Regions from separate parts of the Citrobacter sp. KH_055_1 genome, predicted to be linked through region 3. Evidence: predicted binding sites of a transcription regulator. Region 3 holds the regulator's gene; each other region holds the start of a gene.
The links. Region 3 encodes PurR, which represses purine synthesis genes. Its sites were predicted from a motif close to CANGCAAACGTTTGCNTG; they were not measured.

Region 1 (8,067 bases), 510 kb from region 3:
GTTAACCAATAACGTGGATGCAAAAGTGCAGCCGAGAACTTGGGTAAATTCGTCATGTCTATCCTGTCATTAAACGACCAATGCCCTGTATTGTCGCATTTTTTCGCGCGTATCAAAAATTTGTGACGGGAGAATGGCTGGTTTTTCGTCAATTGTTGTGACGCTTTTATCATGAAGTATGAAATGTAGCGTAAAATGTGTGGATGTAAATTGGCGATGTTTGCTTTATGATACCGGCCGATTTTCATCTTTTTACTGACTGCAGGAAACGTACACCATGCCAGTGTTACACAACCGCATTTCGAATGACGCGCTCAAAGCTAAAATGTTGGCGGAATCTGAGCCGCGCACCACGATTTCATTTTATAAATATTTCAACCTCGTTAATCCTCAGGATACGCGTGATGCGCTGTACCAACTGTTCACCGAGCTGAACGTTTTCGGGCGCGTATATCTGGCGCACGAAGGCATTAACGCACAAATCAGCGTGCCGCAAAGCAAGGTCGAGGCATTCCGTCAGCAGCTGTACGCGTTTGATCCTGCGTTTGCCGGGCTGAGACTTAACATTGCGCTGGACGATGACGGAAAATCGTTCTGGGTACTGCGCATGAAAGTCCGTGAACGTATTGTGGCAGATGGCATCGATGATCCTGCTTTTGATGCCAGCAACGTTGGTGATTACCTGAAGGCGGCAGAAGTGAACGCCATGCTTGACGATCCTGACGCGGTGTTTATCGATATGCGCAACCACTATGAGTATGAGGTGGGGCACTTCGAGAACGCCATGGAGATCCCGGCAGATACGTTCCGCGATCAGTTGCCGAAAGCCGTTGAAATGATGCAGGAACATAAAGATAAAAAAATCGTAATGTACTGCACGGGCGGTATTCGCTGTGAGAAGGCCAGCGCCTGGATGAAATACAACGGGTTCAGTAAAGTCTGGCACATTGAGGGCGGCATTATTGAATATGCCCGTAAAGCTCGAGAACAGGGACTTCCGGTACGCTTCATCGGTAAAAACTTTGTTTTTGATGAGCGGATGGGGGAGCGGATCTCCGAAGATGTTATCGCACATTGTCACCAGTGTGGTGTGGCGTGCGACAGCCATACCAACTGCAAAAATGACGGCTGCCATCTGCTGTTTATCCAGTGCCCGGCCTGCGCCGAGAAGTACAAAGGGTGCTGCAGCGATCTGTGTTGTGAAGAGAGTACGTTGCCTGAAGAGGAACAACGTCGCCGTCGCGCAGGTCGTGAGAATGGCAATAAAATTTTTAATAAGTCCCGTGGCCGTCTGAATACTAAACTGGGTATTCCGGACCCTGCGCAATAAAATGATGCCGGATGAGGGCTACAGCCTCATCCGGCTTCCATTTTGGCAGCATTGAGATGCTATTTCTGCTGAACACCTTCTACCGAGATGATTAAGTCTACTTCCTGTGAAGCAGGCCCCAGGTCGGTGGTGATGTTAAAGTCCTTCAGCTTAATCTTCCCTTGCGCTTCAAAGCCTGCACGGGTGCCACCCCACGGATCGCCACCCTGACCAATAAGCTTCGCGTCCAGCGTGACCGGTTTGGTGACGCCGTTCAGCGTCAGATCCCCGGTAATATCCAGGTCGTTACCCGCTTTCTTCACGCTGGTGGAGGTGAAGGTCGCCTGCGGGAATTTGGCGACGTTAAGGAAATCTGCGCTGCGCAGATGCTTGTCACGCTCGGCATGATTAGTGTCAACGCTGTTGGTGTTAATGGTGACGTTCACTTTATCGGCGGCTGGATTTTTTTCATCGAAGGTAAACGATCCGTCGAAGTCTTTAAAGGTGCCGTATAGCCAGCTGTATCCCAGATGCTGAATACGAAAATTAACAAAGGCATGTTGTCCTTCTTTGTCGATTTTGTAATCTGCCGCGATGGCCGAACCGGTGGTAAACAGTAAAGATGCGAGAGTCAGTCCCAGCAGGTTTTTTTTCATTTTAAGCTCCATAGTCAGATGACGATTTTCCCAACATGCGATTAAGGGTATCGTCGTTGTCGATAAAGTGGTGTTTCAGGGCCATCAGCCCATGTAAAAGAGAGAGGACCACAACGCTCCAGGCAAGCCACAGGTGCAGGCTTCCGGCGAGATCGGCCTGCGCCCCGGCGTTGGCGAGCGTGGCGGGGATCTCAAACCAGCCAAAGACGCTGATGGGTTTGCCGTCTGCGGTCGAAATTAAATACCCACTGATGACAATGGAGAACAGCAGCAGATATAAACTGAGGTGGCCCAGGGCCGCAGCCAGACGAGTTAAGCGAGAATAGCTTTTCAATGCCGCAGGAGGAGGAGAGAACAGCCGCCAGACCACGCGAATCACAAGCCCCATCATCAGCAATACGCCGATGCTTTTATGCAGTTCAGGTGCCTGGTGGTACCAGCCATCGTAATAGCTGAGTGTGACCATCCATAAACCCAACGCAAACATGCCATACACGGCAAGCGCGACCAGCCAGTGTAAAACGGCTGACACCACACCATAGCGCTGTGGACTATTATTGAATTGCATAAATACACCGATAGATATTTCAGAAGTGAATGAAAATGGCCTGTAAAAGACATTAATGCAACTAATAAATAACAATAGTGATGATATTTATTCTTAATTCAATAAATTTGATGTGATGATGAGTTGATCATCAGGTGTTTAGAGAAAGATGGGCGGGTAGAGCCTGATGTGAGGTACTTTGCAGGGTTTCTGATTATTCAATTAATCACAATAAAAATTAAAGAAATCTCAATTGCTGTCAATTATTGTCAGCAGGCTAAGATCAGAAAAACATAATATATATTACATCCATGATTGCCAGCAGCGACCATAAAATAATGTAGAGCATAAAATGCTCGCGTATATTATTCACCAGATAGTCAACGATGCGGCGCATCACTATTATTCCTTCAATAAAATGGCCCCAGTGGCGAGGCCATATCATGGTTATCGTTTAAAACGGCTCAGTTTGAACGGTGCCAGGTCGAAGGCCGACGGCTTGTCCTGGGCAAAATCAGCCGCAATTTCCCCCAGTACCGAGGCAAACTTAAAGCCGTGACCGCTTAGCCCGGTAATAATAAGCGTATTATCATGTCCGGGTAGCGTATCAATAATAAAGTCTTCATCCGGAGAGTTATCGTAGGTGCACGACGCACCGTGCAGACAACATCCCACGCCGGGCAGAACAGAACGCAGGAACGGGAAAGCCTCTGAACCATCGCTGGCGACAGCGGCAAACGCTTTGCGCTCTTCGGCTGAGCGAATAACCTGCCCGCCGTTATGTTTACCAATCTTCAGTTCGTCGTTCTCGGCCGGGAAACCGTAATACTGATCGCCATTAGGCAATTCGCCGGTGAAGGCCGGGAAATTGTTTTTAACGCTGTAGCGCCCGTCAGCCTGATACCACGCGAACACTTTGCGCACTGGCTGTATCGGCAATTCCGGTACTAATGCCTGTACCCAGGTGCCGGCACTCACCAGCGCTTTTTCCGCGTGATAGTCGCCGTCTGCGGTCTCAACCGTTACGCGATCATCATGATGGTGAATCGCGGTAACCGGGCATTTAAACAGCTGAGCGCAGCCTGCTTCCTCAGCCAGGCGAATCCAGGTCTTAATGGCCAACTCACTGCGCAGAAAACCTGAATCGGCCTCAAACAGGCCGATATAGTTTTCCGGGACACGAATTTCGGGCCAACGGGCCATGATGGCAGCGGCATCCAACTGTTCAACGTTGAGCTGCCACTGTTTTGCGCTTTGCGCCACGTTAGATAAGAACGTGGAATCTGCCGGGCCGAGGTTGACAACGCCAGAACGGACAAACACAGGTTCTTCATTATGCTGGGCGAGTTCATCCCACAATGTCTGCGCACGCAGGACCAACGGAACGTATTTTTCACCTTCGCCATAGGCATGACGAATTAAGCGTGTATCGCCGTGATGGCTACCCTGTTGGTGCGGCGGCATATGTGCATCGATCATCAGTACATTCAGACCGGCGCGCGTGGCATAGTATCCGGCGGCGGCGCCTACGGAACCGCTGCCAATAATGATTAAGTCGTATTTCATCCGCTTCTCTCTGCAATCGCGATAGTAGCAGGGTAAATAACTGACCCGCATTATTCAACTATCAAATAAGAAAGGCACCGTTAAGGTGCCTTTTGAAGGTTGGGTGCATCAGATTTAATGACGCTGATACTCATTAGCGGGGAAATCACCTGATTCAATTTTGGCGATTCCGGCTTCTAATATTGAAATAAATTGCCTGGCAACATCAGTGGTTAACCAGAGCGTTTGACCAACTTCAGTCCCATTTGGGTCTGGACGATTCGGGGTCTGGTAGTGCAAACGCAGCATCAGCGCATCATAGCTATCAACGGTGCTGATGTCCCATCCTACAAGCGGATGAGTCTGAATGACTTCATTATTCTTTTCCATCATGCCCCCTAATTCGTGTTACTAGACAACGGTTTTCGAGGTTCAATGCGTTTTTTTCTGAAGCAAGTTCAGTATATCAATAAATAAGGGTATTCACTGAAAATTTAAAGAGAACAGGGCATGATTTTTTTGTTTTAAGTGTTATCTGAACGATAAACCGGCATGTCATTCATATTTTTTTAGCATGTTGTGCAGTTATTTTGTGGTTTTGACTAAAAGATAATCAGCATGTAAATAAACATTAACTGTTTTGTTGAGAGAGATTGCTCGAAATCTTTATGATACGGGAAAATAAAAAAAGCCGGGGCGACCCGGCAAAAAAACATCACTGCATATCATTTTTTATTCATTAATGAACCAGTCATCCGCGCTTTCCCATGTCTCTTGCAGGATCTCGCTGATGCGTTCTTTGTCCTCTTTTGTCGCGCCAATGACCGATAGATTGTTTGTGCCGGCATAACGAACGGTGACGTTACCGTCGTTATCCGGAAAATGATGGTGAATACGACGGGAGAGTTCACCTGACAACGCGTCAATGGCGCCAGCAGGCAAAGGTGAAGTTTTGGCAATAGTGACTTCAATACGCATAATAGCCCCCTGTTGAATATACTGGTTATTTATACAGTTAACTTCGCCAGTTGACAACAGGTTGCGACTTTTTTTTAGCGTTTCACTGACCAGCGTACGGTTTCACCGCCGAGGAAAGGCACCAGCGTGTCTCCCTCCAGAGCGATACTTTCCGGTATCTGCTGCTCTTCTTTAACCAGTTCAATAAAGGTGTCGTTAACCGGCAGTCCGTAGAAGCGAGGACCGTTAAGCGAGCAGAAGGCCTCGAAATGGGCCAGGGCGTTCATCTCTTCGAAGACGGTGGCATAACTGGCGAGTGCGGTAGGGGCATTAAAACACCCCGCGCAGCCGCAGCTGGATTCTTTACGATGACGCGCATGCGGCGCCGAGTCAGTGCCGAGGAACGCCCGGCTGAAACCACTGGCGACCAGTTCACGCAGCGCCTGCTGGTGGATGTTTCGCTTGAGAATAGGCAGGCAATACAGATGCGGACGAATGCCCCCGACCAGCATATGGTTACGGTTAAACATCAAATGCTGCGGGGTAATGGTCGCTGCCAGCAGATCATTGCCGTCACGCACGTAGTCGGCGGCGTCTTTAGTGGTGATATGTTCAAACACCACTTTCAGCGCGGTCAGACGCGACCGCAATGGCTCCATCACCGTGTCAATAAAGCGTGCTTCGCGATCGAATATATCAATCTCCGCATGCGTGACTTCACCGTGCACCAGCAAAGGCATGCCGAGTTTTTCCATCCGTTCCAGAACCGGCATGATGGCATCAATAGAGGTCACGCCGTGAGTAGAGTTGGTGGTGGCGTTAGCCGGGTAGAGTTTGGCGGCGGTGAAAACACCTTCGTTGAACCCGCGCTCCAGTTCGTTGGGATCCAGCGTGTCCGTCAGATAGCAGGTCATTAACGGGGTGAAATCGTGTCCGGCAGGTACGGCGTCCAGTATACGCTGACGGTAAGCGATGGCTGCGTCAACAGTAGTGACGGGCTGTGCCAGGTTCGGCATGACAATTGCGCGTCCATAAATTTCACTGGTATAGGGCACGACAGTTTTCAACATGTCGCCATCGCGAAAGTGAAGATGCCAGTCGTCTGGGCGGCGGATCTTTAATACCTGGGATGGTGCAGTCATCAATATGCTCCGGCTGAGGATAGTCTTTTTTGCCGGAAACAAAGGATAAGCGGAAACGTTTTCGTTTGCACGAAAAAAAGGGCGCTGATGCGCCCTTTGGTGTGTTAATCGGTGAACGGGATGATGATTTCACCCGGTTTTACTTCAATTCCTTTTGCCAGCTTTTTCGCCAGCGCTTCGCCTTCACTGCTGTCTTCACGCAGGACGTATGCCGGTTGCTGGTTGAAATAATTGCGCAGCGACTGGTTTAAATATGGCATCAGGGTTTGCAAAACCGACTGCATTTTTTCTGGCGTGACGGTCGCATCAACCACTTCCATCTCTTGCAGATAAATCGCGCCTTTTTCTTTATTGAACACCGGTAATGCTTTTAACTTCAGCTTCATTGTCGCTTTCTGGCTGCCAAATAGTGAGTTCATGTCCAGGTTGGCATCGCCGGTCAGGGTCACTTTATTGGGTTCTTCACGACCGATCTGGCTGGTCAGATTGCTCAGCACGATGTGGGCTTCAGCAACGCCGGGCAAACCGATATCTTTCGAAAAATTATTATGCTTTGCCAGCGCCTGGTTAATTTCTTGCTCGCTTACCGTGTATTGTGTGAGTTGATTACAACCAACCAACAGGCCGCTGACAATGAGTGCAGCAGCAAAAAAAAACTTTTTCATGGGGTTCCTCAACATGATGCTTATGGCGTAATCGTGACACAAAGCAGCATCCAGTACCAGCGCCCCGGACACCAGCAGAAAAAACTGAAAAGGTGTCCGGGCTGAGGGTTACGCGTCAGGCATCAGGCTCCAGCATTCCACGCGTCGTGCGTTTGTGGCTGAACTGCCAGCCCAGCGCCAGGAAGGTGATAATGCCGATAACACCCAGCATCATCCACGGTAACTCGGGCTGCGACAGTGCCTTACCCATATCAAACAGCCAGCCGCCGCCGATGTAGCCTATGGCGCCGCCGATGGCGAGTCCCAGCCGACTAAAGCCCATATAGCTCCCCCGGGCCCGTGCGCTCGCCAGCGAGGCGCTGAGCGTTTCACGTGCTGGCTCAGCAATAATGGAGCCGATATAGAACGTGCAGATCAGGGTGAAGAGCTGCTGTAGGTTTCCGACCAACCCAATAGGCATCATGCTGAGTGACATGATTAACAGACCGGCCATCAGACGGTGTTCAAGGCGAAAACGTTTTTCGCTCCAGCGGGCAATCGGGTAGAGCAACGTTAACGAGAGGCACGCCTCGATGGCATACATCCATTTGACGGCCGCCGGGGATCCTGCAATGTCGTTAACCATAATCGGCAGCATCAGCATCACCTGGACTGCCAGCATGTAGTAACCTGCCAGCGTCAGCACGTAAGTGACAAATCGCTTGTCACGCATCACGTGGTTCATCCCTTCACGCACCGGAATTTTCACTGTCGATAGTTTCCACGCAGGAAGCAACCAGGCGTTAAAGGCGGCGCACAGGATGAAGATAATGGCCCCGGTGGCGCAGACCAGCCTGAAGTCATACTGTAACAGCCAGCTTCCCAGTAATGCCCCAATGACCGCCCCGGCGCTGTCCTGCATCATCAGGATGGAGAAGAAGCGTCCGCGCTTTTCCGGGCGGATCAGTTTGACCACCAGCGCCGAACGGGGGGGATCGAACAGCGTGCCGCCCAGCCCGGAGAGAAAACAGGAAAACCACAGAAGCCAGGGTTCATGGGCGATTCCCATCGTCGCAAACCCGGCGGCGCGCATCAGCATGCCGGTGACAATCATCGGTTTTGCGCCAAAACGGTCGGCAATGGCCCCGCCAAAAATTCCCAAACCCTGCTGAATAAATTGACGTAACCCGAGCGCGATGCCGACCATCACGGCGGCCCAACCCATTTGGTCGACGAAACGAATCGAGATCAGCGGGAAGACGACGAA
Region 2 (8,067 bases), 930 kb from region 3:
GCGCTGATGTCGCTGATGCAGATGGCTAAAACCTCTGCGGCGCTGGCAAAAATGCAGGAACGCGGTTTACCGTATATCTCTGTACTGACTGACCCAACCATGGGCGGTGTTTCCGCAAGTTTCGCGATGCTGGGCGACCTCAACATTGCTGAACCGAAAGCACTGATTGGCTTTGCCGGTCCACGTGTTATCGAGCAAACCGTACGTGAAAAACTGCCGCCGGGATTCCAGCGCAGTGAATTCCTGATTGAAAAAGGCGCTATCGATATGATCGTCCGCCGTCCGGAAATGCGCCTGAAACTGGCGAGCGTTCTGGCGAAGCTGATGAATCTTCCGGCGCCGAATCCGGATGAGCCGACTGAAGGCGTAGTGGTACCTCCGGTACCCGATCAGGAATCAGAGGCCTGATAACGGACTCTATGGATTTCGCGTCGCAGGAAGACGGTGAGTGATTCCCGATGAGCTTACACCGCTAAGTGATTCGGGGGAGCGAGCACAGCCAACGCGCCTGCAACGTGAAAGACGACGAGTAGAAAAGGGCAGGCCGGTTGGCGCTGCCCTTTTGCTTTTATTAACGTGACGAATTGACAGGCATCATGGACAATAAACGTATTCCCCAAGCCGCGTCGCCCCTGGCGTCGTGGCTTTCTTATCTGGAAAACCTGCACAGTAAAACCATCGATCTCGGCCTCGAGCGCGTCAGCCAGGTTGCACGAAATCTGGGTGTGCTGAAACCCGCGCCGTTTGTTTTCACGGTGGCAGGCACCAACGGTAAGGGTACAACCTGCCGTACGCTGGAATCCGTACTGACCGCGGCGGGATATAAAGTCGGGGTATACAGTTCTCCTCATCTGGTGCGCTACACGGAACGCGTTCGCGTGCAGGGGCGTGAACTCGCGGAATCTGCCCATACTGCCTCGTTTGCCGAGATTGAAGCCGCACGCGGTGATATTTCGCTGAGCTATTTTGAATACGGTACGCTGTCGGCGCTGTGGTTGTTTAAGCAGGCTAAGCTTGATGTGGTGATTCTGGAAGTCGGCCTGGGCGGGCGTCTTGATGCTACCAATATCGTTGATGCTGATGTCGCCGTAGTCACCAGTATTGCACTTGACCATACTGACTGGCTGGGGCCGGATCGCGAAAGCATTGGTCGTGAGAAGGCCGGGATCTTCCGCGCTGAAAAACCGGCTATTGTCGGTGAACCGGAAATGCCTTACACCATTGCCGATGTGGCACAAGAGACCGGGGCTATTTTGCAGCGCTGTGGCGTTGACTGGCGCTATGTGGTGACGGAAAGCGACTGGTCCTTTACCGACAGTCACGGTACGCTGACGCATCTTCCGTTACCTCAGGTGCCGCAACCGAATGCCGCCACGGCGTTGGCTGCGCTACGGGCAAGCGGACTTGATGTTAGCGAGCAAGCGATTCGTGAGGGGATTGAGCAGGCCATTTTACCAGGGCGTTTCCAGATTGTGAGCGAATCGCCGCGCGTTATTTTTGATGTCGCACATAACCCTCATGCAGCAGAATATCTGACCGGGCGTCTGAAAAAGTTAGTGAAAAACGGGCGCGTGCTTGCGGTTATCGGTATGCTACATGATAAAGACATTGCCGGTACGCTGGCCTGGCTGAAAAGTGTGGTAAACGCGTGGTATTGTGCGCCCCTGGAAGGGCCGCGAGGCGCGACGGCAGAACAACTGCTGGAACATCTGGGAACAGGTGAGGCCTATGATAGCGTGGCGCAGGCATGGCGTGCGGCGTTGGCAGATGCAAAACCAGAAGATACCGTGTTGGTGTGTGGATCGTTTCACACTGTCGCACATGTCATGGAAGTGATAGACGTGGGGAGAAGCGGTGGCGAGTAAGTTTCAGAATCGATTAGTCGGCACAATTGTGCTGGTTGCGCTCGGGGTGATTGTGCTTCCCGGGCTGCTTGACGGGCAGAAAAAACATTATCAGGATGAGTTCGCGGCCATTCCGTTGGTGCCAAAACCTGGTGACCGCGATGAACCGGATATGATGCCTGCTGCCACGCAGGCGCTGCCGACGCAGCCGCCGGAAGGTGCAGCAGAAGAGGTGCGTGCGGGCGATGCTGCCGCGCCGTCGTTGGATCCGTCGCGCCTGCCGGTGGCTAACGGCGCGGAGTTTGATCCTATTCCTGCGCCGGTCGAGCAACCTAAACCTAAACCGAAGCCACAACCTGTTGTTGCGACGCCAGTGCCAACACCGGCCGCCCCTGCACCTGCACCGAAACCGGTTGTCGCAGAAGCGCCGGCACCGACCGGCAAAGCGTATGTTGTGCAACTGGGTGCGCTGAAAAATGCGGACAAGGTCAATGAGATCGTGGGTAAACTTCGCGGTGCGGGTTTCCGGGTATTTACTTCCCCGTCCACGCCGGTACAGGGTAAAATAACCCGTATTCTCGTTGGGCCTGACGCCTCCAGAGATAAGCTGAAAAATTCGCTTGGCGAACTGCAGAAGATCTCCGGCTTGAGTGGGGTCGTGATGGGGTATACCCCTAATTAAGGGGACGTTGCCTGATGGCGCTGCGCTCTACGGCGCTACGCTTAGGTAGGCCGGATAAGGTGTTTACACCGCCATCCGGCAGTGCCCAAAGAGGCAAAAAGTTAGATGGCGTTGAAGATTTTTTCAGCGCCATTTTTATTTACGCGTGGAAAGGAAATCCCTACGCAAACGTTTTCTTTTTCTGTTAGAATGCGCCCCGAACAGGACGACAGGGCGTAAAATCGTGGGACATATATGGTCTGGATTGATTACGCCATTATCGCGGTGATTGGTTTTTCCTGTCTGGTTAGCCTGATCCGTGGCTTTGTTCGTGAAGCATTATCGTTGGTGACTTGGGGTTGTGCTTTCTTTGTCGCCAGCCATTACTACACTTACCTGTCTGTCTGGTTTACGGGCTTTGAAGACGAACTGGTTCGAAATGGGATTGCTATCGCGATACTGTTTATCGCGACACTTATCGTCGGCGCTATCGTTAACTTTGTGATAGGCCAACTGGTGGAGAAAACAGGTCTGTCGGGTACCGACAGGGTGTTGGGGATCTGCTTCGGTGCTTTGCGCGGAGCGTTGATCGTCGCCGCCATACTGTTCTTTCTCGATACGTTTACCGGTGTGTCGAAAAGTGAAGACTGGAGTAAGTCGCAGCTGATCCCGCAGTTCAGTTTCATCATCAGATGGTTCTTTGACTATCTGCAAAGCTCGTCAAGTTTCTTGCCCAAAGTATAAATTTTGGGTCGTTGCTGAACGAGGAAAAGACGTATGTGCGGTATTGTCGGTATCGCCGGTGTTATGCCGGTAAACCAGTCGATTTATGACGCGTTAACGGTGCTCCAGCATCGTGGCCAGGATGCCGCTGGCATCATCACCATTGATGCCAACAACTGCTTCCGCTTGCGAAAAGCGAACGGCATGGTGAGCGACATTTTTGAAGCTCGCCATATGCAGCGTTTGCAGGGCAATATGGGCATCGGTCATGTGCGTTATCCAACTGCTGGCAGCTCCAGCGCCTCCGAAGCTCAACCTTTTTATGTCAACTCACCGTACGGGATCACGCTTGCCCACAACGGCAACCTGACCAACGCCCATGAGCTGCGTAAAAAGCTGTTTGAAGAAAAGCGCCGCCACATCAACACCACTTCCGATTCAGAAATCCTGCTGAATATTTTCGCCAGTGAGCTGGATAACTTCCGCCACTACCCGCTGGAAGCGGACAATATTTTTGCCGCGATCGCCGCGACGAACCGCCAGATCCGTGGTGCCTATGCCTGTGTAGCGATGATTATCGGCCACGGTATGGTTGCCTTCCGCGACCCTAACGGTATCCGTCCGTTGGTGCTGGGTAAACGCGATATTGGTGATGGCCGCACCGAGTATATGGTGGCTTCTGAAAGCGTGGCGCTGGATACCCTTGGCTTTGAATTTCTGCGCGACGTTGCGCCGGGTGAAGCGGTCTATATCACTGAAAAAGGCAACTTGTTTACCCGTCAGTGTGCGGATAATCCGGTCAGCAATCCGTGCCTGTTTGAGTACGTTTACTTTGCGCGTCCTGATTCGTTCATCGACAAGATTTCCGTCTACAGCGCCCGCGTGAATATGGGCACCAAGCTTGGCGAAAAAATTGCTCGTGAGTGGGAAGATCTGGACATCGATGTGGTGATCCCTATTCCGGAAACCTCGTGCGATATCGCGCTGGAAATTGCCCGGATTCTCGGTAAACCGTACCGTCAGGGCTTTGTGAAAAACCGTTACGTCGGCCGTACCTTTATCATGCCGGGTCAGCAACTGCGTCGTAAATCCGTGCGTCGTAAGCTGAATGCCAACCGTGCTGAATTCCGCGATAAGAACGTGCTGTTGGTAGACGATTCCATCGTGCGCGGGACCACCTCTGAACAAATTATTGAGATGGCGCGTGAAGCCGGGGCGAAGAAAGTGTACCTGGCCTCTGCGGCACCGGAAATACGCTTCCCGAACGTCTATGGTATTGATATGCCCACGGCGACGGAGCTGATCGCTCATGGCCGCGAAGTTGACGAGATCCGCCAAATCATCGGCGCTGACGGTCTTATCTTCCAGGATCTGAACGATCTGATCGAAGCCGTCCGCGCAGAGAATCCGGATATTCAGCAGTTTGAATGTTCCGTGTTCAACGGCGTGTACGTCACCAAAGACGTTGACCAACAGTACCTCGATTTCCTCGATTCCCTGCGCAATGATGACGCTAAAGCGGTATTGCGTCAGAATGAAGCGGAAAACCTCGAGATGCACAACGAAGGGTAAGTCAGGGCATGCCGGATGGCGACGCTTTGCGTCTTATCCGGCCTATAGTCCACCATCGTTGTAGGCCGGATAAGGCGTAGCCGCCATCCGGCATTTTTATGTTACGCCTCGTCGACCCAAATCCGCATTTCACCTTCGCCACGATTGGCCCAGCTAAACCACGGAATAAACGTTAAGGTCTGCTTTTCGACCGTTGTCTGACGGTTATCAAAGCTGTACAGCGGCTTGTCACTCTCAGCGGTCAACACGCGCAGCCCTTCAGCTTGCAGCAACACTTTGCCCTTCAGCACTCCGACGCCCTGAATTTCACGCAGCTCGCTTGCTTTTGGCAGCGACAGGTTATGCAACTCAGCACCGTTATCCGCCTGTTCCAGACAGTACACCAGCGGCCCGCGCTGAATAGCGACCTTGCCCGCAGCGTGGCGCACCAGTGGGTTGGCGTAAACGCGACGGACCGTCATCGGCAGGTTCAGGGTAATGATGTCACCTTGCTGCCACTGACGGCGCAGATGCAGATAGCCCTTAATCACTCTGCCTTGTGCCGTTTCTCCGTTGACCTGCACGTGCGGTGTTTCGCACCACGCCGGTAGACGTAGCGCGACGGTATGTTCAACGGTCTTTGGCTGGCTAAAGTGAATAGTGACCCGCTCATCCCATGGATAGTTACCGCTAATGTTCAGCGCCAGGGTCTGGTCTTTTACGCTGAACTGCGCTTCGCTCCCGGCGTAGAAGTTGATAAACAGCACGTCCGGTCGCGGGGTGAAAATATAGTGACCAATGGCGACCAGCGTGCGGGCGATATTCGGTGGGCAGCAGGCGCAGCCGAACCAGCGCTGGCGCACCGGCTTAATGTGATCGTAAATATGGTTATGTGGAATACTTTTCGGGTACGTCTCCAGCGGATTGACGTAGAAGAAGTGCTTCCCGTCCAGCGCCATTCCACCCAACACCGTATTGTAAAACGCACGCTCCATGACGTCGGCGTAGTGCGCATCACCTTCCATTTCCAGCATGCGGCGGGCGAACATCATCAGGCCGATGGAGGCGCAGCTTTCGCCGTAAGCGGTGTCGTTCGGTAAATCGTAGTCGCTGGTAAAGGCCTCGCCGATGCCCTGCGAGCCGATACCGCCGGTGATGTACATCCGCCGCTGCACCATATTGTTCCAGATGCGCAGGCAGGTTTGGCGCTTCTCTTCATCCTGGGTGATACGGGCAATGTGCGCCAGTCCGGTCATCAGATACACCGACCGCACTGCATGACCGACCGCTTCATGCTGTTCAGCGAGCGGTTTGTGCGCATGGGTGTATGTTTTGTCTTTGATCATTCCCGGCCAGGCGTCGCCCCAACCAACCCAGTGTCGGGTACCGCCGCGTTTTTCGAACTCAATATCGTAATAGTAGGGTTGTTTGCCACGTTCCTCGACGAAATAGCAGGCCAGCGCCTGGTAGCGCGGTTCCTGAGTGACTTCATACAGACGCATCAACGCCAGCTCGATTTCCGGGTGCCCAGGATAGCCGCGCAGTTGGCCTTCTTTGGGACCAAACACCGTGTCGATGTGATCGGCAAAGCGACAAGCGATGTTCAGCAGTCGACGTTTTCCGGTGGCGTTGAAGAAGGCGACTGCCGCTTCAAACAGGTGTCCGGCGCAGTAGAGCTCGTGGCATTCGGCGACGTTGGTCCAGCGCAGGTCTGGCTCCTTTACGGTATACCAGGTGTTGAGATAGCCGTCGTCACACTGCGCCTGAGCCAGCAGCTCAATCACCTCGTCGGCAGTTTTTTCAAGCACTGCATCTGGCTTCTGGCACAGCGACCAGGCTACGGCTTCCAGCCATTTGGTGACATCGCTGTCCTGGAAGACCATGCCGTAAAACTCGCCGTGTTCCAGACCGGCGGCGATGCGGTAGTTGGCCAGCGCGTGGCTGGGTTCTGCCTCGGGAATCGTGTCGTTCAGTGCTTCCCATTGGTACGGGATCACCACGTCGCGAATCAAGCGTTGGTATTCACCCAGAAATGGATCGGTGATGGTGATTCGGTTGAGATCGGCTTCAATCACAGCAGACTGCATCATGTATACCTCAGGAAATGTGTGAATGTCGTTGGTGAAGATCGGTTGAAATACGCTGCATCATCGGGCCATTGAGGCGGCATTTGAGCAGGCACAGCGCCAGTGCGAGGTGGAAAATGGCCGGCACAATGCTTTGCAATAGGGTGATGCCCTGAAGAGAGGCTGCGGTCTGATTTTCAAGACCTGGCTGGTAGGCCACCATGATCAGCAGAATACTGATAATGCCGCCGGAAGATGCCCACGAGAGCTTGATGAAAAACAGATTAAAAGCGAAGTTCATCCCGGATGAGCGCACGCCGTTTTTCCATTCGCCGTAGTCGTCGGCGAAGGCCATGATTGAGAAGTGCAGGGGGAGGGTGAAGCCGAGGATCACGCCGTTTAGTGCAATGCAGCCCAGCCACAGCATACGGTAATCAGCTCCGGTTGGCAGGAACCACATCGCAATGCCAAATACCACCAGAATCAGGTTGGTGCAGATATACAAGCGCACCATATCGAAACGCCGCGAGAGGGGATTAACGATGATCGCGCCTAAAATGCCCGCCACTGTCAGTACACCGAAAAACAGCGACATAAACCCGGCGCTGCCCTGCAGAACATACGAAATAAAGTACATGTAGCCGCCGCCGCGAATACACAGGATATTCACCAGCAGGAAGGACATCACCAGCATCATCAGTAACTGATCGTTTTTACGCAGCCCGGCCAGATGCTCACGCAGGGTAAATTTGCCGACCAGCGACAGCGGTACGCGTTCTTTCACCCACAAGAAGCACAGTAAAAACATCACCATGCCCACGCAGCACAGTACGGTGACGCCATATTGATAACCTTTGGCCAGATTGCCCTGACCAAAGAATTCCACCATCCACGGCAGACCGACCGCAACCAGAAAGCCGGCAATACCGCTTAATACAAAACGCCAGGACTGACACGACATCACCTGATCGTGGCGGTTCGTGACGGCGTTTATCAGCGCACAGTAGGGCACATTGTTGGCGGTATAGCCCAGGGAAAGCAGGAAGTAGGTACCGAATGCCCAGGCGATTTTCATGTTGGGGCTGATATCCGGGACGGTAAAGGTCAGGATACCGATAATGCCCAAGGGAACGGCTGTCCATAATTGCCACGGACGAAAGCGCCCCCAGCGACTGCGGGTTCGGTCGGCAACCACGCCCATCACAGGGTCAGAGACGGCGTC
Region 3 (8,067 bases):
AATCGGATAGATAGCACCGTTCGCTATTGCCATCACGCAGAATGGGATCAGGATTTCGGCTAGCGCAACGTGGTGAATAAAGCCGACCGCCCAGGTAGCGATAACGCTCACTGCATACAGAATGAGCAGCCACGGCAGTAATTGACGACCTTCCCATTTTTGCAGGGCGGCACGACAGCCGTATCCGCCGATCAAAAAGGCGATGGTTTGCGGCACATAGCTCAGGCCAATGACGGCCGGGCTATAGCCCATCTCGCTCAGGATAAATGGCGAACCGGTCAGCCACGCGAAAAAGCTCGCGGAACAGGCCGCATAAATCAGCACGTTGCCGCGGTAGGTTCTGGAGCGCAACAGGGTGGCAAAGGTGAGCTTATCCTGGCTATCGTCACGCGCTTTAGCCGTGGGCTTCAGGCGCAGGGCCGGCAGCATCAGGATCAGGGTGATGGCAAACAGGGTGGCAAAGATAGCCTGCCAGGAAAAATGCATCAGGATCCAACTGCCTAATAATGGCGCGAGCGCGGGAGATAACCCGACCAGCGGCATAATGGTGGCAAAGATACGGTTCACTTTTTGCGAGGGATAATAATCAGCAACCAGCGCCTGCCATATAACCGACGCCGCACAGACGCCCACAGCCTGGATAAAGCGCAACACCAGCAAGCCGGTGGCGTTTTCGACCCAAAGCATGCCAAGACTGCTCAGCGCGAAGATGGAGAGGCCCAGTAGCAAAATAGGCTTGCGGCCATAATGGTCGGAGAGTGGCCCCCACAGAAGTTGCGCGATGGCAAAACCCGCCAAGAACAGGCTAAGGCTGGCGCTGACGGCTGATGCTGGGGTTTGCAAATCGGACTGAATAGCCGCAAATGCTGGCAAATACATATCCGTTGCCAGAAAACCGAGCACGCTAAGACCTGCCAGCCAGACTAAAAACCCTTTTCCAGGTTGCATCATTATTTCTCTTTATAAGCAATAGAACAGTGCCGCTGAGTGTAGTGAGTGAAATTCTTGCTGTGAAACGCTAATATTTGCTTATTGATTTCAAATTTTTTGCAGGCAGAGTATGTGGTCAGAATATTCCCTTGAAGTGGTGGATGCAGTCGCACGCAACGGCAGCTTTAGTTCTGCCGCCCAGGAGTTGCACCGCGTGCCTTCGGCGGTGAGCTATACCGTGCGTCAACTGGAGGAGTGGCTGGCTGTGCCTCTTTTCGAACGTCGCCATCGGGATGTGGAATTAACCCCCGCCGGGGCGTGTTTTTTAAAAGAAGGGCGCTCTGTTATCAAAAAAATGCAGATCACTCGCCAACAATGTCAGCAAATTGCCAACGGCTGGCGTGGGCAACTGGCGATTGCCGTCGATAATATTGTCAGGCCGGAACGGACCCGACAGATGATTGTGGATTTCTACCGTCATTTTGATGATGTGGAGTTAATCGTTTTTCAGGAGGTGTTTAACGGCGTCTGGGATGCGTTATCGGACGGGCGCGTGGAGTTGGCGATTGGCGCGACGCAGGCTATTCCGGTAGGGGGGCGCTATACGTTTCGCGATATGGGAATGTTGAGCTGGAACTGCGTGGTGGCAAGTCATCATCCGCTGGCGTCGATGCCGGGACCGCTCAGTGACGATACGTTGCGCAACTGGCCGTCGCTGGTACGAGAAGACACCTCCCGTACGTTGCCAAAACGTATTACCTGGCTACTGGATAACCAAAAAAGGGTGGTAGTGCCTGACTGGGAGTCATCTGCCACCTGTTTATCGGCTGGACTCTGTGTTGGGATGGTGCCAACGCATTTTTCCAAACCGTGGATCGACAGCGGAAAATGGGTTGCACTACAGCTTGAAAATCCCTTTCCTGATGCCGCGTGTTGCCTGACCTGGCAGCAAAACGATACGTCACCCGCACTGAGATGGCTGCTGGACTATTTAGGGGACAGTGAAACGTTGAATAAAGAGTGGCTGCGGGAGCCAGAGTAAGGCTCCCGCACAACAGATTATCGACGATAATCGCGGAACGGACCATCGGCCACGGAGCGACGTTCTACCAGGCGCGGGTGCACCTCAATAGACTGTGACTCTTCGCGTTTATTCACGATACGGTCTAACAGCATGTTAAAGGCCGTTTCACCGAGCGAATCTTTTGGCTGATGAATGGTGGTTAATGCCGGGGTGAAGAAGCGGGCGTTACGCACGTTGTCGTAACCAATCAGCGACACATCTTGCGGGACGCGCAGGCCCATCTCGTCAGCGGCGCAAAGCGCGCCCATCGCCATGATATCACCACCACAGAAGACGGCGGTCGGGCGGTGCGACTGGGAGAGGATCTGCTGCATGGCGCGATACCCGGATTCAGGCTCAAAATCGCCCTGGACAATCCAGTTGTCAGGCACTTTAATCAGCGCTTCTTCCATCGCCTTCATAAAGCCCGCCAGGCGTCCGGCGCCGGTGTTACGCTCCATAGGTCCTGGGATCACACCAATCTCGCGATGACCGCGTTCAACCAGATAACGGCCTGCCATATAACCGCCTTCAAAGGCGTTATCGATGACCGTATCGGTAAAATCGGCTTTGGCTTCGCCCCAATCCATCACCACCATCGGAATATGGCGATATTCTTCGAGCATGGAAAGCAGAGGTTCCGGGTATTCAGAACACATCACCAGCAGACCATCTACGCGCTTCTGCGCCATCATGGAGAGGTAGGCCTGCTGTTTCTCGAGGCTGTTCCACGCGTTGCCCAGAATCAGCGTATAGCCTTTCTGGAAGCAGTTTTTCTCAACGGCTTCGATGATTTCCGCAAAGTAGGCGGCTTCGCTGCTGGTCGCCAACAAGCCAATCGATTTAGTGTGATTCACCTTCAGACTGCGTGCCACCGCGCTTGGGGAATAATGTAGTTCTTTAATTGCTGCCCAGACGGCATTGCGCGTTTCTTCCGCGACAAAGCGTGTTTTGTTAATTACGTGTGATACGGTTGTAGTGGAAACGTTTGCTCGCTTCGCTACATCTTTAATTGTTGCCATTACATCTCACTCCAGACCATATCCTAAGTTCCTGAGAATACTCCAGGTAAACGTTTGCCTTCACACACCCTTCGCGCAACATCAGGGTTGCGGTACGCCAGGAAAACGACACGGAACGTCAGGAAGGGGTCAATGGCCGGTACGCTAATCAAGTAAGCGTGGAATTTTGTCTGATCTTTACGAAAAGGGGAAGAGTTAAAAGCATTTATCAATATAAATCGTGAGAGATTTTTACCTTCAAGTGTGCAAAAATGCGCAATATCACTTTTTGTGTGGGAATAAAAAGGAGAAAACTTGATGAGCACCGATCTGAAATTTTCGTTAGTCACCACCATTATTGTTCTGGGTTTGATTGTTGCCAGTGGTTTAACCGCCGCGCTGCATTGATGTATCGCCGAGGGAGAGCTATCTCCCTCATCCCGCCAACCCGTCCCCCCACTGCTATTGTTTGCAAATAAGCAAAAGTCTTTTGCATTTTTGTTAACTTTATTATTTTTGCGATCAATGTCATGCTTTTGACTCTTATTCTGTGTCGTGCCACGGCTCGACGTTACGGAGTCGCTGTATGAAAATAAATTATCCACTACTGGCGCTGGCGATAGGGGCGTTTGGTATCGGCACGACAGAGTTTTCTCCGATGGGGTTATTACCCGTCATCGCTAAAGGCGTCGATGTCTCGATTCCGGCGGCAGGGATGCTAATTAGCGCCTATGCGGTAGGGGTGATGGTCGGTGCACCGTTAATGACCTTATTGCTTTCTCATCGCGGGCGCCGCAATGCGCTGATTTTTCTGATGGCGATTTTTACGCTCGGCAACGTGCTGTCGGCGTTATCTCCCGATTACACTACTCTGATGCTGTCGCGTATTCTGACCAGTCTTAACCATGGGGCCTTTTTTGGTCTCGGCTCGGTTGTAGCGGCAAGCGTGGTGCCAAAGCACAAACAGGCCAGCGCTGTCGCCACCATGTTTATGGGACTCACCATCGCCAATATTGGTGGCGTTCCTGCAGCGACCTGGCTGGGTGAAACCATCGGCTGGCGCATGTCCTTTATGGCAACGGCGGGTCTGGGGGTTATCTCGATGGTCAGCCTGTTCTTCTCGTTGCCGAAAGGCGGAGCAGGGGAGCGCCCGAACGTGCGCAGAGAGCTGGCGGTGCTCATGCGCCCGCAGGTGGTGTCAGCGTTGCTGACTACTGTGCTGGGCGCCGGTGCGATGTTCACGCTCTATACCTATATTTCACCGGTGCTACATAGCATCACCCATGCCACGCCTGCCTTTGTAACCGGAATGCTGGTGCTGATTGGCGTCGGGTTCTCAATCGGTAACTATCTGGGCGGCAAGCTGGCGGACCGCTCAGTCAACGGCACGCTGAAAGGCTTCTTACTGCTATTGATGGTGATTATGCTGGCAATCCCGTTACTGGCGCGTAGTGAATTGGGTGCAGCCATCAGCATGGTAGTCTGGGGCGCGGCAACCTTTGCGGTAGTTCCGCCGTTACAGATGCGTGTGATGCGCGTTGCCAGCGACGCGCCGGGCTTATCATCCTCGGTCAACATTGGTGCGTTTAATCTGGGGAATGCGCTAGGTGCGGCGGCGGGTGGCGCAGTGATATCGGGTGGTTTAGGTTACAGTTTTGTCCCGGTGATGGGGGCAATTGTGGCTGGGATGGCGTTGCTACTGGTCTTTGTCTCCGCGAGAAAACAGCCTGACGAGGCCTGCAGCGTCACGAACTAACGCTAAAACGCAGAAGGGAGTCCCTTCTGCGTTATCATTTTTATGCTGCGAAGTTTTTCGCAACAAACTCCCAGTTCACCAGCGCCCAGAAATGTTCCAGGTAGCCAGGACGCGCGTTGCGATAGTCGATGTAGTAGGCGTGTTCCCACACATCAACGGTCATCAGCGGCGTTGCATCGGTGGTCAGCGGTGTTCCGGCATTTGACGTGGAAACGATAGCCAGTTTGCCATCAGTACCTTTTACCAGCCAGGTCCAGCCAGCGCCGAAGTTTTTGATCGCCGCATCGGTGAATTGCGCTTTGAAGTCAGCGAAGCTACCAAAAGATGCAACAATGGCTTCAGCCAGTTCACCGGTCGGTTCGCCGCCCGCGTTGGGTGCCAGGCAGTTCCAGTAGAAGGTGTGGTTCCAGACCTGAGCCGCGTTGTTAAACACACCACCTTCAGAGCTACGTACGATCTCTTCCAGTGATTTGCCTTCAAACGCCGTGCCTTTGATCAGGTTATTCAGGTTAGTAACGTAAGTCTGGTGGTGTTTGCCATAGTGGTATTCCAGCGTTTCAGCAGAAATGTGCGGCGCCAGAGCATCTTTGGCATACGGTAATGCAGGTAATTCGAACGACATTGCTTCTCTCCTTATTATTTATATTGAGTACACACAATAGCCTCATTGTGAGTAAGGATAGGGTAGCAAATTGAAAGGTTATGCAAAAGAAGAACTTACCCTACAGCACATACTGTAGGGTAAGATTTTAGCGAATTGTTTTTGGCGTCATGACACGACGAGCGCCCACATAGTGGCGCTGCCAGTAATCTTCACTCAGGGAGGTGATTTGGATCTCCTGACCGCTACGTGGTGACTGAATAAACTTACCGTTGCCAACGTAGACACCAACGTGATCGGCGGTGCCGCGGCCCTGGGTACGGAAGAAGACCAAATCGCCGTTTTTCAGTTCATCGCGGTCGATCGGTGCTGCGTCGCGCAGGTGGTACATTTCATTGGCAGTACGCGGAATGCGGAACTTCACCAGGTCCTTATACGCGTAATAAACCAGACCACTGCAATCAAAACCGGTTCTCGGCGAAGAGCCACCCCAGCGGTAGGGTTTACCGATCTGGTTCATCAGAGTAGACATCGCGGTTTTGGTCGCTTTTTGCACTTTCACTTTATGGGCATCAGCGAGGGCTACCGGGGCTGTTGATTTTACTTTTACACAGCGCGGCTTGTGACCTTTGCGCGGGGTGCATTTTTCAGTCCAGGTGACCGCAGCGGTTTGTGTTGTTGCGACTTTACTGCGACGGTTGACCGTTTTGGTTGTTTTTGCAGGTGTCGCGGTGCGTTTTTTGGAAGAGGAAGCGGTTTTGGTGCTGGATTTACTGGTGGTTTTTTTTGCCGTTTTCTTGCTGGTTTGTGTGACTTTTTTACTGGCTGTCGCGCTTTTCTTTTTATCTACCGTTTTGAGCGTGTGGGAAACGGCAGGTGTCGTCCTGGCCTGCTTGGAAGCATGGGCCACTGACGTAAAAGGGAGTGTGGTAAAAAGCAAAGCACAGAGCGTGATCGAGATCCGGTTTATCCGCGCCACTGAGCAGTCCTCTGTTAGGGCAGGTCTATCATGCCTGCGTGTGATTTTCAAAACTTGATGATTCTAATCTATAGAAACGGGGAAAGTTAATAGCTTTTTTTGTTTAAAATAGTGTTTCGTTACCGACCGCAAAAAAAAACAGCAATCAACGCCAATACTGGCGAAGGGATAATCAATTCCTTGTGCATAAAAGGGATAAGTAAGATTCTGAATGCAACTTATGGCGACTGGCGATAAAATAATAACCGTAAGAAAAATGTTATTTTCCGTTGTCAGTCAGACCCGTTACAATGTCAGACTACTGCCGTAAAAGAAGTTAAGGAAGCAAGATAATGAGCACCACTATCGAAAAAATCCAGCGCCAGATCGCTGAAAACCCGATTCTCCTGTACATGAAAGGTTCTCCAAAACTGCCAAGCTGCGGTTTTTCCGCTCAGGCTGTGCAGGCGCTGTCTGCCTGTGGTGAACGCTTTGCTTATGTTGATATTCTGCAAAACCCGGATATTCGCGCCGAGTTGCCGAAATACGCAAACTGGCCAACCTTCCCGCAGCTGTGGGTTGATGGTGAGCTGGTTGGCGGCTGCGACATTTTAATCGAAATGTACCAGCGCGGTGAATTGCAGCAGCTTATCAAAGAGACTGCGGCGAAGTACAAAACCGAAGAGCCGGACGCTGAGTAATCAGCAGAAACGAAAAAGCGACCAATCTGGTCGCTTTTTTTATGGTCCGCTTATGCCTCTTCAGGCATTGGCAGGGGCCACCCACCAAGGCGTTTCCAGCGGTTAACGATTTCGCAAAACAGCACTGCCGTCCGTTCGGTGTCATACAGCGCAGAGTGCGCCTGGTTGCCATCAAACTCCATTCCTGCAGCCAGACACGCTTTAGACAGTACGGTTTGCCCGAGCGAAAGACCGCTTAAGGCCGCAGTGTCAAAGGTCACAAACGGGTGAAATGGGTTGCGCTTCAGCGAGGCGCGTTCGGCGGCTGCCATCATGAAGCTGTGATCGAAGGTGGCATTATGCGCAACCATAATCGCCCGATTGCAGCCGCTGTCTTTGATGCCTTTACGCACCATTTTGAAGATGGCGTGCAGGGCGTCGTATTCGCTGACCGCGCCGCGCAGCGGGTTGCTCGGATCAATACCGTTAAACGCAAGTGCTTCTGGTTGCAGATTTGCCCCTTCAAACGGTTCGACGTGGAAATGCAACGTCATGTCCGGCATCAGCCAGCCTTGTTCATCCATTTTCAGCGTGATGGCTGCAATCTCGAGCAGCGCATCGGTTTTGGCGTTAAATCCTGCTGTTTCTACATCAATGACGACAGGATAAAAACCACGAAAACGGTCACACAGACCGGAAAGTTGAGCGTTATCGGACATCTGGGTCTCTTAATACGGGAAAATTGCAGCGCGTATTATGACAAAATGATGAGTATAAAACTACGGGCACAGACGATCTGCGCCCGAGGGGAGGTTAGTCACCCAGGCCGCGGCCTGCGTCTTTCTCTTCGATCAGTTCGATTTTGTAACCGTCCGGATCTTCTACAAATGCGATAACCGTCGTCCCGCCTTTGACCGGACCCGCTTCGCGCGTCACGTTGCCGCCGTTCTGACGAATGCGCTCGCAGGCTTCTGCGGCGTTGTCTACGCTCAGAGCAATGTGGCCGTAGGCAGTGCCCAGGTCATATTTGTCGACGCCCCAGTTGTAGGTCAGCTCAATGACGGCTTCATCGGTCTCA
Region 4 (8,067 bases), 1.2 Mb from region 3:
CGGGCGGGCATTATACGCGCATTCTTTGCTCAAACCAGTTTTTTTACCAGCGCTTCGCTGTGGCGGATCCGCTCCGGGGCATGTTCGAGATCTTGCTGCACCAGCGCCATAAACAGTAAATCAGTCAACATCATTTGCGCATGCGTTGATGAAATTGCGGCACTGCGCGTGGCCTGTTCTTCGGCAATGGTGTACAGGCAACGGGTGGCTCGCTGCTGCAGGGCATTGGGAGTAAAACCAGTGATGGCGAGGATTTTTGCCCCGGTGCGTAATGTTTCATCCGCGGCCAGATTGAGTTCGCGTCGCTCTCCGCTATACGAAATGGCCAGCAGCAGATCGTTTGAATCCAGCGCCTGTACGGTCGCCAGCAGGGCATGCATATCGCGTTCAACGACCGCATTAAATCCTATCTTCAATAGCTTCCAGGCAAAATTTTGCGCCACCAGGCCCGAGGCGCCAATGCCGGTGAGGATAATGCGTCGGGCTGTGCGCAGCATCGTGACGCTTTCCATCAGTTTGTCTTCGCTATTGACGTCCAGCGTGGCATGCATCGCTGCTACGTTCTCCTTAATTAGCTTCTCACCTACCAGTCGCATAGGATCGTCACCGCGGATCTGATTGTGCACCGGAACCGAATGCGGATTGGGATTGCTGGCCAGCGCTTCGCTGATCGCCAATTTGAGGGCCGGGAAGCCTTTAAAGCCCATTTTCTGCGCGAACTTCACGACGCTGGACTGGCTAACGCCCGCTTCAAAAGCTAGCTGCTGAGAGCTGAGATGACGCACATTATCTGGTTGCGTAAGAAGATAATCCGCAAGCTTTTTATCGCTTTGTGCGAGGTCAGGGTAACGCTGACGAATGCGAATCAAACAGTTCATGCTGTCTCCTGGCGAAAACGTGATGGCGATTACAAAACAACATTTCACTCGCCTGAGTGAATATAATATTCCATTATGACGGATTATTATGAATTAAAAATTCCTAAGGAACAAAAATGAATCTCGGTGCGTTAGTGTCAGAAACCCGCAATCCACAAACGATGGATCTCGATGCGTTATCAACGCTTGAGCTGGTACATCGTTTTAATCAACAGGATACGCTGGTAGCGGAAGCAGTAAAAGCGACACTGTCTGAAGTTGCGCATGCGGTTGATGCGGCTGCGCAGGCACTTAAAGCAGGCGGGCGGATTATTTACATGGGGGCAGGGACCAGCGGACGTCTCGGCGTGCTGGATGCCTCAGAATGTCCGCCAACTTTTGGTGTACCGCACGGATTAGTGGTCGGGCTGATTGCCGGTGGGCCAGGGGCGTTATTAAAAGCGGTTGAAGGCGCAGAAGATAACTCGCAGCTTGGGGAAGATGACCTGCGGGCGCTGAATCTGACCGCGCAGGATCTGGTTGTCGGTCTGGCGGCATCGGGTCGGACACCGTATGTGATTGGCGGCCTGAAATATGCGCATGCGGTGGGCTGTACGACGGTCGCGATTTCCTGTAATCCGGACTCACCTATTGCCCGCGAAGCGGATATCGCCATCTCCGTGGTGGTTGGTCCGGAGGCGCTGACTGGTTCAACCCGTCTGAAGTCGGGCACCGCGCAGAAACTGGTGCTAAATATGATTTCCACCGGTGCGATGGTGAAGTATGGCAAGGTGTATCAGAACCTGATGGTGGATATGAAAGCGACCAACGCCAAGCTGGTCGATCGGGCCTGCCGGATGGTGGTGGAAGCTACCGGCATTTCGCGCGAAGACGCTGAAACGTTACTGAAGCAGACCGATTTTGACGTTAAGCCCGCCATTCTGATGGCGCTGACCGAGCTAGACGCGACGGCAGCCAGGGCAAAACTCTCCGCTCACCAGGGTTTTTTACGCGCGGCGTTAGAACACTAAGAGGTACATATGGACAAAACGGCGGCGCTTGCCAGCGATATTCTGCTGGGGGTTGGCGGAGAAAAAAATATTCTGCGCCTGGAAAACTGTATGACCCGCGTCAGGGTAGAAGTCCAGGATGACGACCAACTGGATATTCCCCGGCTGAAGCAGCTGCCCGGCGTCAGCGGCTATGTGAAGCAGGGGGCGCAGCATCAGATTATTGTCGGTCCCGGTAAGGCCGCCAAAGTGGTGGATGCCATGCGTTCTCTGATTGCTGATGACGGCGAACGTCCGCATGCACACGACATTGAACGCACAAAATCTCAGGTGAAAGCGAAGTACAAAGCGCCAATGAGCGATGCGCTGCGTAAACTGGCAAACGTCTTTATTCCGCTGATCCCGGCGTTTATCGCCTCCGGTTTGATTACCGGTATTATCAATATCCTCAAGCGCCCTGATATTGTGGGCGACTTTGCCACCCATTATCCCAATATGCTGGGGCTGTTAGGTATTTTCGGCAGCGCCGTTTTTGCCATCATGAATATTCTGGTGGGGGTGAATACGGCCAAAGTGTTTGGGGGTTCGCTGGCAATGGGCGGCGTAATGGCCGGCATTCTCTCCAGCCCACAGCTAGCGCAAATTACCCTGTTTGGCGAGGCGCTACAGCCCGGGCGTGGCGGGGTGATTGCGGTGCTACTGGTGGTGGCGTTAATGTGCTGGATAGAGCGCAAATTCCGCGAGGTGTTGCCGGAATCGCTGGAGTTGATCCTTAATCCGTTGCTGACCACCCTGATTACCGGGACGATTGCGATTGTGGCGCTACAACCGCTCGGTGGCTGGATCTCCGAGTCCATTGCCCACGGCGCCTCCTGGGCGATTGATCGCGGCGGTTTCCTGGTCGGCGCGGTGCTGGCGGGAACGTTCCTGCCGCTGGTGCTCACCGGACTCCATCAGGGGCTGGTGCCGATTCACGTGGAACTGGTGCAGGCGCATGGCTATAACGCGCTATTTCCCATCCTGGCGATGGCCGGGGTCGGTCAGATTGGCGCCGCAATTGCTGTTCTGATGAAAACCCGTAACGCACGACTGAAAAAAGTGATCAAAGGCGCGCTGCCGGTCGGGTTACTGGGCATTGGCGAGCCGTTGATTTTTGGCGTAACGCTGCCGCTGGGTAAACCGTTTATCGGCGCTTGCCTCGGTGGTGCGGTCGGTGGGGCGCTGATCAGCTACTGGAAAGTGGCGACGGTTATCACCTTTGGTATCTCGGGATTACCGCTGGCGCTGACGATTGTTGCCGGAAAAGTGATGTTCTATCTGTTAGGCTATCTGGTAGCGGTTATCGCCGGGTTCTTGTTTACCTGGCTATTGGGGTTCAACGATCCAGAGGACTAAGGTTTGACCAATCACGAGCGTCGCGTTGTCTTTTTTGATTTGGACGGTACGTTACACCAGCAGGATATGTTCGGTAGTTTTCTGCGTTATCTGCTGCGCCGCCAACCGTTGAATGCGCTGCTTGTACTGCCGCTGTTACCGATTATCGCGGTGGCGATGTTGATCAAAGGGCGCGCCGCCCGTTGGCCAATGAGTTTGCTCCTGTGGGGATGCACTTTTGGTCGGCGAGAAGCACGCCTTAAAGCCCACCAAGCTGATTTTGTGCGTTGGTTTCGCCATCACGTGACGGCGTTTCCGCTGGTGCAGCAGCGCCTGACCACCTATCTGTTAAGCTCTGATGCGGATATTTGGCTGATCACCGGTTCCCCGCAGTCGCTGGTCGAGCAGGTTTACTTTGACACCCCGTGGCTGCCTCGGGTGAATCTTATCGCCAGTCAAATGGCGCGCGGTTACGGTGGCTGGGTGCTGCCTTTACGCTGCCTTGGCCATGAGAAAGTCACCCAACTGGAACGCCAGATTGGCGCCCCGCTGGCGCTGTATAGCGGCTACAGCGACAGTAAGCAGGACAATCCGCTGCTTTCGTTCTGCCAGCATCGTTGGCGCGTCACGCCGCGTGGAGAGCTGCAGCAACTCGAATAGAGTAAACGATAGCGTCTGTGTATAATGCGCCCGCTTTGATTACTGGAGTTCTGCCTTTGTCTGATGTTGAATTTAGCCACGAATACTGGATGCGTCATGCGTTAACGCTAGCAAAGCGCGCCTGGGATGAGCGTGAGGTTCCGGTGGGCGCGGTTCTGGTGCATAACAATCGTGTGATTGGCGAAGGCTGGAATCGGCCGATTGGTCATCACGATCCCACCGCTCATGCTGAAATCATGGCGCTGCGTCAGGGCGGGCTGGTCCTGCAAAATTACCGTTTACTGGATGCCACACTGTACGTCACCCTTGAGCCATGCGTGATGTGTGCGGGTGCAATGGTACACAGCCGTATCGGTCGGGTGGTATTTGGTGCGCGTGATGCGAAAACGGGGGCCGCGGGTTCGTTAATGGATGTACTGCATCATCCGGGCATGAATCACCGGGTTGAGGTGACAGAAGGCATATTGCGTGATGAATGCGCCACGCTGCTCAGTGACTTCTTCCGTATGCGTCGTCAGGAAATTAAAGCCCTGAAAAAGTCCGTCACGGAGTGATTACAGCGGTAGGCCGGATAAGGCTTTTAAGCCGCCATCCGCCATCCGGCATGAGCATGCCACTACTTTTCCTCCTTCTTCTGCGGGGAAAACAGCAGTGAAGGGGTGTGAGTCAGATAGTTCGACGAGGTTTGCGAGAGAAACGCTGAGAGCGGAAATTTCTCTTTCCCTAACAACTCTGCGGGCGAAACCGCCGGATAATCCTGCGCCAGTTGCTGCGTTTCGATCGCCTGCTTTTCTTTCTCCTGCAGATATCCCACCAGACTTATCTGATACTTACGGATATTCTCTACGTAGGCATAGGCTTCGTGGCCGCGTGCATAGCCATAGGTCAGTTTTTTGTACCAGGGCTTTTGGCTGAGCAGCGGCAAGCGCTGTTTTACGTCGGCCCAACTGTCCGGGTTACCTTTGGTTTTTACCGTCAGCGCGCGGGCGTCCAGCATATGCGCATACCCCATATTATAGGCGGCAAGCGCAAACCAGATCCGTTCGCCCTCGGGGACGGTATCCGGAACTTTACTCATCATATCTTGCAGATAGCGAGCGCCCCCGCTGATGCTTTGCTCGGCGTCGGTTCGGTCCGTTAATCCCAGACTCTGGGCGGTATTTTTGGTCAGCATCATCAGACCACGTACGCCGGTCGGCGAGGTGGCCTGCGCATCCCAGTGCGATTCCTGATAAGAGATGGCCGCCAGCAATCGCCAGTCTATCTCTTGCGCATATTTCTCAAACAGCGGCTTGAGATCAGGCAATACGCTGTCGACCGCCCGTAAAAACGTGCGGGTATCAACATAGTCAAAATCATTGCCATGCCCGAGATATTTTTCTTCCAGCCGCGCCAGTAACCCGTCTTCATTGATGGTGTTAAAGAAATCCAGCAGGGCGGCGGAAAGTGTATTGTCATCGTCCAGCGGGCTAAACCAGGTCACCGGTTGTTCGTCAGAGACATCCAGTGCGACGGCCAGTTCAGGGTGTACGCGCTGATACAGACTTATCGCTACGGAATCGGCAATGGTGTAGTCCAGCTTGCCGTTGATGACATCATCGAGCAGTTCCGTGGTGCCCTTTTTATCATCGATCTTCCAGCTCAGCTCAGGAAATTTTGTTTCTTTCAGGTGTTGCAGGTCATTCACCACCACGTGCCCGGGGGCGATAGTCAACTGTTTATCTGTCACGTTGGCCAGGGTGCGTGGACGATATTGCCCGACCCGATACACCAGTTGCTGGGAAACCGAGTAGTAGGTGGGGCCTGGCTGGTAATTTTTGACCCGTTCGCTGTTATAGACCAGACCGGCGGCGAGCAGATCGGCCTTGCCGTTGTCGAGGTCGTCAAAAAGCTGGCTGATATTCTGGCGCACGGTGATTTTTAACTTCACGCCTAAATAACGGGCGAACTGTTGGGCCAGCTCATAATCCAGCCCGAAGCGTTTCCCGGTAAGAGTGGAATGCGTTAACGGAGAGTCAATGGTACTGACGCGCAGCTCTCCCCGCGATTGAATGGCGGCGATACGATTGTCGGCTTTACCGAACCAAGGAATGGATGGCCACAAGGCCGCTGCCAGCAGCAACGTCAAAATGCCGATAAACAGATAATTAATCTTTAATTTTTTCAATTAGTTAATTCTCTGAACCGTGCGTTGTTTCAGCCTGCTATGCTCGCGATTAAGAAGTGAATTCATCATCAATGAGCGGCATTTTGCTTAAACTTGCGTCAGTTGGCAACTCCTTCAGCAGGGGGGCAGCATTTGAGGATAACTGACGGTTGTGATTTTATTTCGACGCAAACGGTTTCGTCGGCGCGGCAGATTCTTTATAATGACGCCCGTTTCCCCCCTTGCGCACACTTATAAGCGCCTCAGGCGCTTCGAAGACGAGAGACTTATGATGGAAATTCTGCGTGGTTCGCCTGCACTGTCTGCATTCCGTATTAACAAATTGCTGGCGCGTTTTCAGGCGGCCAATCTTCAGGTTCACACTATTTACGCCGAGTATGTCCATTTTGCTGACCTGAATGCCCCGTTAAACGAGGATGAGCATGCGCAACTTGCACGCTTGTTGCAATACGGTCCGAGTCTCAGCAGCCACGTCCCTGAAGGCAAGCTGCTGCTGGTTACGCCTCGCCCGGGAACCATCTCCCCCTGGTCTTCTAAAGCGACTGATATTGCCCATAACTGCGGCTTGCAACAGATTAGCCGTCTGGAACGTGGTGTTGCCTACTATGTTGAAGCCTCCACGCTAAGCGCTGAACAGTGGCAGGAAGTGGCTGCCGTGTTACACGACCGCATGATGGAAACGGTTTTCTCTGCGCTGGACGATGCACAAGCGTTGTTTGCTCATCACCAACCGGCGCCGGTTTCTAGCGTTGACCTGCTGGGTACAGGTCGCCAGGCGCTGATCGACGCGAACCTGCGTTTGGGTCTGGCGCTGGCAGACGATGAAATCGACTATTTACAGGATGCGTTTATCAAACTGGGACGCAACCCGAACGACATCGAGCTGTACATGTTTGCGCAGGCCAACTCTGAGCACTGCCGCCATAAAATTTTTAACGCCGACTGGGTAATCGACGGTAAACCGCAGCCGAAGTCGCTGTTCAAGATGATTAAAAACACCTTCGAAACCACGCCGGATCACGTCTTGTCTGCCTATAAAGACAACGCGGCAGTGATGGAAGGCTCTGAGGTCGGGCGCTACTTCGCCGACCATCAAACCGGTCGTTATGATTTCCATCAGGAGCCTGCGCATATCCTGATGAAGGTCGAAACCCACAACCACCCGACCGCTATCTCTCCATGGCCGGGCGCAGCAACTGGCTCCGGCGGTGAAATCCGCGACGAGGGTGCGACCGGGCGTGGCGCGAAGCCGAAAGCTGGGCTGGTGGGTTTCTCCGTGTCCAACCTGCGTATTCCGGGCTTTGAACAGCCGTGGGAAGAAGATTTCGGCAAGCCGGATCGGATCGTTACCGCACTGGATATCATGACTGACGGCCCGCTGGGCGGCGCGGCGTTTAACAACGAATTCGGTCGCCCGGCGTTGACCGGCTATTTCCGTACCTATGAAGAAAAAGTGAATAGCCACAACGGTGAAGAGCTGCGCGGCTATCACAAACCCATCATGCTGGCCGGTGGGATCGGCAACATTCGCGCCGATCACGTGCAGAAAGGCGAGATCGTCGTCGGTGCAAAACTGATCGTCCTCGGTGGTCCGGCAATGAACATCGGGCTTGGCGGCGGGGCGGCGTCTTCAATGGCCTCCGGCCAGTCCGATGCCGATCTGGATTTTGCTTCCGTACAGCGCGACAACCCAGAAATGGAACGTCGCTGTCAGGAAGTGATCGACCGCTGCTGGCAGATGGGGGATGCGAACCCGATTCTGTTCATCCACGACGTGGGTGCGGGCGGTCTGTCTAATGCGATGCCTGAGCTGGTCAGTGACGGTGGACGCGGCGGTAAGTTTGAGCTGCGCGATATCTTAAGTGATGAGCCAGGCATGAGCCCGCTGGAGATCTGGTGTAACGAATCTCAGGAGCGTTACGTCCTGGCGGTTGCTGCAGATCAGTTGCCCCTGTTTGACGAACTGTGTAAGCGCGAGCGCGCACCGTATGCGGTAATC

Region 1: a site for PurR is predicted at 6,205-6,222, ahead of pyrC (dihydroorotase). Genes of this name have one in related genera too.
Region 2: a site for PurR is predicted at 2,688-2,705, ahead of cvpA (colicin V production protein). Genes of this name have one in related genera too.
Region 4: a site for PurR is predicted at 6,233-6,250, ahead of purL (phosphoribosylformylglycinamidine synthase). Genes of this name have one in related genera too.

The regions. Positions count from the first base shown of each region.
Region 1 covers NZ_CM174473.1:2,947,924-2,955,990, reverse strand. Annotated here, with positions in the region: gene AC3ITF_RS14090 (Kdo(2)-lipid IV(A) acyltransferase) at 1-56, opposite strand, end outside; gene trhO (oxygen-dependent tRNA uridine(34) hydroxylase TrhO) at 278-1,330, shown strand; gene AC3ITF_RS14080 (YceI family protein) at 1,390-1,965, opposite strand; gene AC3ITF_RS14075 (cytochrome b) at 1,967-2,533, opposite strand; gene AC3ITF_RS14070 (YceO family protein) at 2,796-2,909, opposite strand; gene solA (N-methyl-L-tryptophan oxidase) at 2,960-4,078, opposite strand; gene bssS (biofilm formation regulator BssS) at 4,193-4,447, opposite strand; gene dinI (DNA damage-inducible protein I) at 4,790-5,035, opposite strand; gene pyrC (dihydroorotase) at 5,110-6,156, opposite strand; gene AC3ITF_RS14045 (lipoprotein) at 6,261-6,821, opposite strand; gene mdtH (multidrug efflux MFS transporter MdtH) at 6,937-8,067, opposite strand, start outside.
Region 2 covers NZ_CM174473.1:1,511,510-1,519,576, forward strand. Annotated here, with positions in the region: gene accD (acetyl-CoA carboxylase, carboxyltransferase subunit beta) at 1-408, shown strand, start outside; gene folC (bifunctional tetrahydrofolate synthase/dihydrofolate synthase) at 597-1,865, shown strand; gene dedD (cell division protein DedD) at 1,855-2,526, shown strand; gene cvpA (colicin V production protein) at 2,761-3,249, shown strand; gene purF (amidophosphoribosyltransferase) at 3,283-4,800, shown strand; gene AC3ITF_RS07060 (glycoside hydrolase family 127 protein) at 4,902-6,869, opposite strand; gene AC3ITF_RS07065 (MFS transporter) at 6,877-8,067, opposite strand, start outside.
Region 3 covers NZ_CM174473.1:2,442,777-2,450,843, reverse strand. Annotated here, with positions in the region: gene punC (purine nucleoside transporter PunC) at 1-948, opposite strand, end outside; gene punR (DNA-binding transcriptional activator PunR) at 1,061-1,972, shown strand; gene purR (HTH-type transcriptional repressor PurR) at 1,990-3,015, opposite strand; gene cydH (cytochrome bd-I accessory subunit CydH) at 3,313-3,402, shown strand; gene AC3ITF_RS11405 (MFS transporter) at 3,581-4,750, shown strand; gene sodB (superoxide dismutase [Fe]) at 4,791-5,372, opposite strand; gene AC3ITF_RS11395 (C40 family peptidase) at 5,500-6,330, opposite strand; gene grxD (monothiol glutaredoxin 4) at 6,663-7,010, shown strand; gene rnt (ribonuclease T) at 7,061-7,708, opposite strand; gene gloA (lactoylglutathione lyase) at 7,803-8,067, opposite strand, start outside.
Region 4 covers NZ_CM174473.1:1,258,086-1,266,152, forward strand. Annotated here, with positions in the region: gene AC3ITF_RS05915 (MurR/RpiR family transcriptional regulator) at 30-878, opposite strand; gene murQ (N-acetylmuramic acid 6-phosphate etherase) at 995-1,888, shown strand; gene AC3ITF_RS05925 (PTS transporter subunit EIIC) at 1,898-3,262, shown strand; gene yfhb (phosphatidylglycerophosphatase C) at 3,266-3,901, shown strand; gene tadA (tRNA adenosine(34) deaminase TadA) at 3,991-4,455, shown strand; gene mltF (membrane-bound lytic murein transglycosylase MltF) at 4,518-6,068, opposite strand; gene purL (phosphoribosylformylglycinamidine synthase) at 6,337-8,067, shown strand, end outside.